DNA from 2 places in the Weizmannia sp. WK01 genome. Region 2 is predicted to be linked to the other one. Evidence: riboswitches for the same ligand, from Rfam matches in the RefSeq annotation. Region 2 holds a riboswitch; the other holds the start of a gene.
What was found. A riboswitch is a leader RNA that binds a small molecule or an ion and turns the genes downstream of it on or off. The one in region 2 is predicted to bind S-adenosylmethionine.
Positions count from the first base shown of each region.

Region 1: it holds a riboswitch for S-adenosylmethionine, as region 2 does, so the genes downstream of both, OF158_RS04535 (O-acetylhomoserine aminocarboxypropyltransferase/cysteine synthase family protein) here and OF158_RS15230 (YezD family protein) in region 2, are expected to answer to the same signal.

Region 1 is NZ_CP109616.1:1,004,888-1,009,731, forward strand. Features, by position in the region: gene OF158_RS04525 (ISLre2-like element ISBco6 family transposase) at 1-313, shown strand, start outside; gene cls (cardiolipin synthase) at 781-2,226, shown strand; SAM riboswitch class I at 2,326-2,433, shown strand; gene OF158_RS04535 (O-acetylhomoserine aminocarboxypropyltransferase/cysteine synthase family protein) at 2,537-3,835, shown strand; gene OF158_RS04540 (homoserine dehydrogenase) at 4,090-4,844, shown strand, end outside.
Region 2 is NZ_CP109616.1:3,202,627-3,207,470, reverse strand. Features, by position in the region: gene OF158_RS15240 (ATP-binding cassette domain-containing protein) at 1-191, shown strand, start outside; gene ssuE (NADPH-dependent FMN reductase) at 212-751, shown strand; gene OF158_RS15230 (YezD family protein) at 840-1,019, opposite strand; SAM riboswitch class I at 1,135-1,241, opposite strand; gene OF158_RS15225 (bifunctional GNAT family N-acetyltransferase/carbon-nitrogen hydrolase family protein) at 1,510-3,054, shown strand; gene OF158_RS15220 (hypothetical protein) at 3,260-4,336, shown strand; gene OF158_RS15215 (McrB family protein) at 4,336-4,844, shown strand, end outside.

The DNA of each region.
Region 1 (4,844 bases), 1.5 Mb from region 2:
GATGGAATCGAATCAAAGGCATATCTCCTTCAGGATGAAAAAAAGGGGCATGCATTGGAGTGAACTTGGCGCAGAAGCCATGGTGAAAATCAAACAAGGCATACTCAATGGGACATTGAGAGAAGCCTATCTGAAACACCGTTCAAGAAGCGAGAGAAAGCAACGGAACTTGAAACAATCCATCAGGATGTCTCAACTACTCAAGCAGCCTGTACGCCCGTCAGTGGGCGTAAAGCACGGATCAGTTGCCCTGCATTCAAGCAGTTCATCGGCAATGGGACATTTAAGCAAAATATTAGAGCTTTCGTTTTAAGCCTGGCTCAGTGGGGACTGATCGTTGAGGCGCGCGAAATTTACGAGACTCCTGCGGGAAAAGCGAGCCAGGAGAGACCCCGCAGCGAGGTACGAGCGAGGAGGCTCGCCGGCCGCCCGCGGAAAGCGAGTGAATTTCGCGCGCCTCAACATCCCCGTTATCCATCTTTATACGGAAATATTACATCTTTTCCGAAAATTACACCGAGCAAGTAAAGCACGGTAGCCGAAAGTGTACAAAAAGAGTGTCTTGGAATACCCGATATTTAAACCTTGTCGAGAAAAACTTGACACATACGGAAAGTGCTGTACGATAGGTAAGGCGCAAATATTATGGTATGATACAATTGTTATTTTTGCTGCGCAAACATATCCTATATCAATTCCAAAACACTTCACCGTGTTCCCGGATACCGGCCGGGAACAAACCTCAAGCAGGAACAAAGGGTGTACGAAAAGGAGAACGCAATGATTATAACGGTACTACTGGTTATCTTGTTTCTTTTGAATTTTATTCTGGCGGGAACCGTTATTTTCCTGGAACGGCGAGATGTCGGCGCAACTTGGGCATGGCTTTTGGTGCTATTATTCCTGCCGATTGCCGGCTTTATCCTGTATTTGGTATTCGGGCAAAATTTAAGCCGCCGGAAAATTTTTGACTGGAAGGTACAGGAGAAGATCGGCATTAAGGAAATTTCCCAGCAGCAAATTGAACTGCTGCGCGAAAACCGGTTTCCGTTTCATGATGAGCGGACAATCCAGTACAAGGATCTCGTTTATATGCTGCTGATGAATGACGGGGCAATCCTTTCCCAGGACAATCACGTCGATATATTTACAGACGGCAGGAAAAAATTCGAGGCTTTATTTGAAGACATCCGGAATGCAAAAGACAGTATTCATCTTGTATATTATATTTTCCGGAATGACCGCCTCGGCCATGAATTGATTGAACTGCTGTCGCAAAAAGCAAGAGAAGGCGTAAAGGTGCGGCTGCTTTATGATGATATGGGGTCGCGGATGCTGTTCCGCCGCAAATTTTTCCGGCCGCTTGTTGTTGCTGGTGGGGAAGTGGCGTCCTTTTTTCCTGCCCGGATCCCGCTCGTCAATTTGCGCGTCAATTTCAGGAATCACCGGAAATTGGCGATTATTGATGGGCAGATCGGATATATCGGCGGTTTTAATGTCGGGGATGAGTATCTTGGCCTGAATAAGAAATTCGGTTACTGGCGGGATACGCATCTACGGATTGTAGGGAGTGCTGTTTATGCCATGCAGACCCGCTTTATTTTGGACTGGAATCAGGCGTCACCGCATGATGTAAGAGATGAAGAACGTTATTTCCCGGTCATCCCATCGCAGGGTGAAACCGATATCCAAATCGTCTCAAGCGGCCCCGATTCTGAATGGGAGCAGATTAAAAACAGCTATATTAAAATGATCAATTCCGCCAAAAAATATATTTATTTGCAAACACCGTATTTTATTCCGGATGACAGCCTCCTGAATGCGCTGACGCTTGCCGCCTTATCCGGAGTGGATGTTCGGATTATGATTCCAAATAAACCGGATCATATGTTTGTCTATTGGGCGACGCTTTCCAACATCGGCCAGCTGTTAAAAACGGGCGTCAAAGTGTACATTTATCAAAAAGGGTTCATCCATGCGAAAATGATTGTCGTAGACGGGAAAATTGCTTCCGTTGGGACGGCCAATATCGATGTGCGCAGTTTCCGTCTCAATTTTGAAGTGAACGCCGTGCTGTACGACCGTGAGCTTTCCGGCACACTTGCCGGCGTTTTCCGGGACGATATGGCCGAATCAACCGAATTAACGCTCCATGATTACCAGAACCGGCCGCTTTATGTGCGGTTTAAAGAGTCCATTTCCCGGCTATTGTCGCCAATATTGTAGAAGAAAAAGAAAATTTTTTCAAAAAAAGGTTGACGGTTTGCCATTGTTCTTCTATAATCTTAAACAATAAGTCATTCAAAATTGAATTATGAAAAGAAACTCTTATCGAGAGCGGCGGAGGGACTAGGCCCTGCGAAGCCCGGCAACCTTCAGGCATTTGCCTGAAAAGGTGCTAATTCCTACAGACATGCGTCTGAAAGATAAGGGAGGAACTTACATACATTGTAACCCTCTTCCCTTACGAAGAGGGTTTTTTCATTTCCTCTTCCATCTTTCACGAAAAAATTTTAAAAAATCAGGAGGCTTTAAAATGACACAACCATCATTCCAACCGGAAACTTTATTGTTGCACGGCGGCCAGGAACCGGACCCGGCGACAGGATCGCGCGCCGTACCGGTATACCGGACGACTTCTTACGTTTTTCCGGATACAGAACATGCGGAGGGCGTCTTCAATTTATCAAAAGAAGGTTTCATTTATTCCCGTCTCGGCAATCCGACTGTGGATGTTTTTGAAAAACGTGTTGCTGCACTGGAAGGCGGAACAGCGGCTGTCGGTTTATCATCCGGCGCATCGGCCATTGCCTTTTCCATTTTGAACATCGTGCGTGCGGGTGATGACATCGTATCCGCCAGCAATCTTTACGGCGGCACCTATAATTTGTTTGCTGTGACATTGCCGAAATACGGCATTAACGTCAAGTTTGTGGACGGGTCCGACCCTGAAGCGTTCCGCCAGGCGATCACCCCGAAAACAAAAGCATTGTACGCGGAAATTATCGGCAACCCAAGCCTGCAGGTGCTCGACGTGGAAAAAGTGGCGGAAGTGGCCCATGAAAACGGTATTCCTTTGATTGTCGACAACACGTTTGCTTCTCCGTATGGCGCGAATCCGATCAAATGGGGCGCGGACGTGGTTGTCCATTCGGCGACAAAATGGATCGGCGGGCACGGAACGGCGATCGGCGGTGTTGCCGTTGACGGCGGGTGTTTTGACTGGAACACAGACAAATTCCCGGACTTTAGCGAACCGGATCCGAGCTATCACGGCTTGCGCTACGGCGTCGACACGGCACAGGCTGCGTTCGCCACAAAACTTCGCGTTCAGCTTTTGCGCGACTTCGGGCCTGCTTTAAGCCCGGACAACGCCTTTTTATTCCTGCAAGGGCTTGAAACGCTGCATCTGCGTGTGGAAAGGCATAACGAAAATGCATTGAAAGTCGCGGAATTTCTGAAAAACCATCCAGATGTTGCTTGGGTCAATTACCCGGGCCTTGAAGACCATCCGTCCCATGAGCTGGCGCAAAAATATTTGAACGGCGGTTACGGCTCCATTGTCAACTTTGGTGTGAAAGGCGGCCGGGAAACAGGAAGACGCGTGATCGACAATATTAAGCTGTGGTCGCATGTAGCGAATGTCGGCGACGCGAAATCGCTGATCATCCACCCGGCAACGACTACGCATTCGCAGCTGAGCGATGAAGAACTGGAAAAATCAGGGGTCACAGGCGATTTGATCCGCCTGTCCGTCGGGCTTGAAGCCGTCGAAGATTTGACAGCCGACCTCGATCAGGCCATTACAAAAGCAACAGCCGTTACAGCCCGGTAAAAGCGGGGAGCGGGTCCGGCAGATTCGTGCGAAGGCCGCCATGCGAATGCCAACAGGCGATCCGGAAAACTTATACGATGTTCTGGGCTGATCCCATTGAACAATGTTGCGGCCCGGACGGTCTGCATACCTGATCCAGATCGGGAGCTTCTGGATACCGGCTGCACCGAATACTGTCGGACCGCTTGACCGTTTTAAATGAACAAAACGCTTCAGAGGCGAAAGAGCGCTAGATGTAGGGAGGAGTTTGGATAATGAGAGTGATTAAAGCAGCGCTGCTCGGCTTTGGGACGGTCGGCCAGGGCGTGTACGAAGCGGTCCGGACCCACCGGGAGCAGCTGAAAGAAAAGCTGCATGCCGAGGTAGAGATTGCAGCGGTTCTGATCAAAAACCCCCGAAAAAAGCGGAACATTGACAGTTCTGTACTCGTTACGACGGACTTCCGGGAAGTTCTCGCCATTCCCGGCCTTGAAGTCGTGTTTGAAGCGATTATCGGGGAAGAACCAGGCTTTTCTTACTGTTTACAAGCGATTGAAAAAGGCTGCCACGTCATTACTGCCAATAAAGTCATGTTTGCACGATATGGGAATGTGTTGCTTGAAAAAGCGAAAGAAAAAGGCGTGTTTGTCGGTTACGAAGCGACAACTGCAGGCGGCATCCCTGTGATTCGGACGATTTCCCAGCAGCTTCAGGTTAATGATATCCAGCGTGTACAGGCGATTTTAAACGGCACATCCAATTTTGTTTTATCGGCCATGCGCGAAAAACATCTTCCGTTTGAAGAAGCGTTGGAAATTGCCAGGCAGCACGGCTATGCAGAAGCTGACCCGGGCAATGATGTAAAAGGGCAGGACGCCTTTTGCAAGCTGATGATCCTGAGTCGGCTCGTATTCGGAACCCAGCCGGACTGGGAGAAAGTAGAAGTTGAAGGCATAGGCGGCCTCTCGCTTGCGGATATTGAAAGAGCGGATCGGCAGGGACTCCGTTATAAGCATATTGCGGACATATA
Region 2 (4,844 bases):
TGGAAGAAGCAGTCGCCCTCGCTGATCGGGTTGTGTTAATCGAAGAGGGGGAAATTGCGATGGATTATCCGGTAAAACTTCCTTATCCACGGAAAAGGGACCACGCCCTCTTTTCAGCAACAACCAATCATATTTTAAACCGCATTTTAGGGAACAACGGCCATCAGCTGTTGCACGCAATGAAAAATTAAGGAAGAATTGGGGGATTCATATGGCGGAAAAAGTGGTACTGCTGAACGGGAGCCCTTCTGCGTATACGAGATTAAATGGGATCCGTGATTATATCAGGGCCGGGTTAAGGGGGCACGGGTACGAACCGGAGCTCATCAATATTCGGGAACTTCCGGCCGGCGATTTAATGAATGCCCGGCAAAGCCCGCCCATCACCAGGGCATTAAGAAAAGTAGAAGAAGGCGATACGGTAATCATTTTGACACCGGTCTATAAAGCGTCTTATTCCGGATTGCTCAAGACATTTCTGGATCTTTTGCCGCAAAATGGCTTATCCGGCAAGCAGGTGCTGCCACTCGCCATGGGCGGTACATTCGGCCACTTGCTCGCGCTCGATTACGCCTTGAAACCGGTTTTGGCCTCACTCGGGACAACGTGCATAGAAAAAGGGGTGTTTATTCTCGACCAACAAGTGAAAAAAAGGGATGGACTCTATGAACTCGACCGGCAAGCAGCTGACCGCCTGAATGCTGCTTTAAAAACATTGTTTCCGCAAACTTCAATATCTTTGTACTCATAAACAAATCCGGCATTTGGACGATATCCAAATGCCGGCATTCGTGTCGTACGAAAAACGGGGAAAGCGATAACCGGAGTACCGGCGCCCGTCATCCCATCTTTTGGTTGGGAAGTGCCGCTTTTTTCTTTTCCAGTGCAAACCGGACTTTCTCGGTTGTTTCGATCTGTGTGATGTTCCCTTCATGGATCGAAATGACCACTGTTCCAAACTCCAGTTTTTGCAATGATTCCATAATGCGGGCGATTTTTGTTTCATCAATATGAGCCATTTTTCACTACCCCCAAAAATAAATTTCGTGTGTGCCTGGTGGTCCGGCCGGCAATTCGGATGATCCAAAAAAGAAAGGCCCCCTTCAAGAAAGTTAAGAAGAGGGCGCACTCCTTAACTTATCTTCCAAGCTTGACGCTTGCTGGAATTAGCACAGTATTCCCAAAAAGAATCTGTTGCTGAGGTTTCCTCGGGCCAGTCCCTCCCCCTCTCTTGATAAGTTGTATAGCAAGAAAATAATTTGTTAAAACTATGATAAATAATATTATTCCGATTTGTCAACTTATATTTTCAACATTTCGGTTTACTCGAAGGGCAGGTAAGTGAAAAAATGGGAAGACACTCCATCATCTCATTGTACACGGTGAAATGAACATCTAGAGAGAGGTATTCCAATTGCTGGATGATGAAAGGATACAAAGAGTTGTTTTTCGGGAAAAACCGTTCCGGATAGGGTATGATAAAAAGAAAAAGTGTGTTAAGGGTGTGAGATTGTGCCAGAGACAGATGTATCCAAGTTTGAGAAGAAAATCGAGGTGCGGAACATCCGGTTCGAAGACATTGATGATATTATGGCATTGTCGAAAAAATGTTTTCCGGGGATGGAGCCGTGGAAACGCGAGCAGCTCGAGAGCCATATCCGGATTTTTCCGGAAGGGCAGTTTTGCGTGGAATACGAAGGGAAAGTTGTCGGTTCCTGCTCCAGCTTAATTGTCAATTTCGATGAATACGAGGATCAGCATACATGGGATACGATCACCGCGAACGGCTATATTACCAACCATAATCCGCACGGGCTCAACCTGTACGGCATTGAAGTGATGATCGACCCGGAATACCGGCGCATGAAGTTCGGGCATCGATTGTATGAGGCACGGAAAGAGCTTTGCCGGAAAATGAACCTTCAAAGCATCATCATTGGCGGCCGGATTCCGAATTACAGCAAATATAAAGACAAAATGACCCCGCGCGAATACGTGGAAGAGGTTGAGATGCACAATATATATGACCCGGTTCTTTCCTTCCAGCTGCTTGAAGGGTTCCAGATTATGCGGATCAACAGGCAGTATTTGCCGGATGATACAGCATCCGCTTCATTTGCAACGCTTATGGAATGGCATAACGTTGATTATTTGCCGAAGTCCCGCCGTGTCTATCATGCTTCGTTCCCGGTTAGGATTACAGCAATCCAATATATGATGAAAAAAATTGATTCCTTCGATGATTTTGTCAGACAGGTGGAATATTATGTCGATGTGGCAGCGGATTTCGGTTCTGATTTTGCCGTTTTTCCGGAAATTTTCACCACGCAGCTGATGTCCTACCTGGAGGAAAAGCGTCCTGACCAGGCAGTGCGCCGGCTTTCCGAGTACACAGACCAATATATTGAACTGTTTACAGAGCTTGCCGTGCGCTACAATGTCAACATTATCGGCGGGTCCCATTTTGTGGAAGAAGACGGGGGCATTTACAATGTCGCCTTTTTGTTCCGGCGCGACGGGACGATCGAAAGGCAGACCAAACTCCATATTACGCCAAATGAGCGGAAATGGTGGGGGATCGCGGAAGGAAACGAACTCAATGTATTTGATACGGATTGCGGGAAAATTGCGATTCTGATTTGCTATGATATCGAGTTTCCGGAGCTGGCCCGTGTCGCTGTCGACTACGGCGCGAACATTATTTTTGTCCCGTTTTGCACGGACGACCGCCAAGCCTATTTGCGCGTCCGCTACTGTGCGCAGGCGCGGGCCATTGAAAACCAGGTGTACACCTGTATTGCGGGAACAGTCGGAAACCTGACCCACGTGGAAAACATGGATATCCAGTATGCCCAGTCCGGCATTTTTTCCCCCTCCGATTTTGGTTTTGCCCGCGACGGCATTGTCGGGGAATGCGATCCCAATGTCGATACCGTCGTTGTCGGCGATGTCGATCTTGAGAAACTGCGCCGCAACCGCAACAGCGGCTCCGTCCGGCAACTGGCCGACCGGAGAAGAGATTTGTATCAGATTAAAATCAACAGCAAATCATAATAAGGGAAGCGAAAAAGGTGCTTAAGGGATAAGCACCTTTTTCATTTAAAAAAAGCTAGACCGAAGAAAAGAGAATATAATGGATGAATCAGATCAGTTTGATTGCGCTGGATTACAGAGGACAGAAAAAAAGACTGTTAAAAGCATTTCTATCGGTATCACTATAAAGTAAAATGATAAGTAAATGGAATCGGGAGGGGAAAAGATGGAGAAAGAAATATGGAAGAAAATATTTAGTACCATTCCAGATGATGAACTAGCAAATTTAATCAGGATTTGGAAAATAAGTATAAGAGGCTTTCGGCATATCACTAGTAAAGATATTACGAGAATAAGGGCATTGGTGACCAGGGAGTGTCTGAAGGAGAGTAACTTAAAAAAGATTCAGGACTTTTATAAGATAGTAGCAGCAAAAGACGAAGACGATGTAAGAGATAAAACAGTACATGAATTATTCAAGTTGTATCAGGACGGAAAAACTTTGCATTTGATTCTCGGAGCGCTCTACTCCAGTCCTGAGGACCGTCATCATGAACGGGCGAAACAATTCGAGGAGCTGGTTTGCAAGAAAAATGGTCTCTCCAGTTTGGACGAACTAAGAGTTTTAACTGAAAAAACAGAACCACCAAAGCAAGAAGATGAACATGATTCAGCACATTGGCAGAAAAAGTGGCAAAAATCACAGAAAAAAAATCAGGAATTACAGAAAAGTATTAAGAAGTGTGAATTGCTCCTGTCCCACTTAAAAAAAGACTGGAAGGCAGAGAAACAATCATGGAAAAAGGAAAAAGAACAACTTCAGCAAGAATTGGGAAACGAAAGAACACAGAAGAATAGGCTCAATGAGTGGAAAAAAACATCTGAGGCGGAAATGCAGCGGTTAAAAGATGAGATTCAGAAACTCAAATTGGAAATTTCACACTTAAACGCGTTGCTGTTGAACACGAATAAAGAAGTGGCTGCCGCAGTCCAAACGGATGAGCGGGTTGAATCTAAACCGTCTGAAAGTACAGCGGCTGCCCGGCAAATTTATATTATAGGAGATCCGAAAAATAAGTTGATTGATGAGTCCGAAAATCCATTATTTCATACGATTGAGGCAAATAAGTTCAAAGAGGCAGTACAAACCGGGGAGCTGGAGGATGCAGACGAAATTTGGATGATGGCCTACCTTGTTCCGCCATGGCTCAAAAAGAAGATAAAAAATGTTTATACACAAAAAGTAAGAGAGTTTAAAGATTTTCCATCCGTCAAGAAATACATTGAAAGAGGGATTAAATAATGGGAGTAAAAGTATGGGAAAATGACATGATTGGTGTATTGGCAGAATCGGATCCTTTCGATTTATCGAACCGAGACACCATCATCATCAATAAACAGGATTGCCTTCAATTCTTTATTAAAATTATTTCACAACCTGCAGCAAGTTTTCCAAATGTGAAAACGGTAACCGGATTTTATTCCGATTTGGAAAGATGGGGTTTTGAGGATGATTATCGCCTAACTGACTTTGAACGGAAAGACCGGTTAAGAGAATGGCTGGAAGACCGTTTGTTTGTGTTTAAGGTAGAAAAAAGATTGCGTTATAATCACGAAGAAGTATTTAATGCAATCGATGTCCGGATCATTCCGAAATTGCCGAGTTTCCACACTGACCTGCGGTTAATTCCTGTTCCGGTTTTCAACAAGGAAGCGCATCACATAGATAAAGACGAGTTTTTATTCAGATTATACAACAAAAAATTCGTTGGAAAAGTGGAAAATTTGTCTCATGAGCCAGATGACACGCC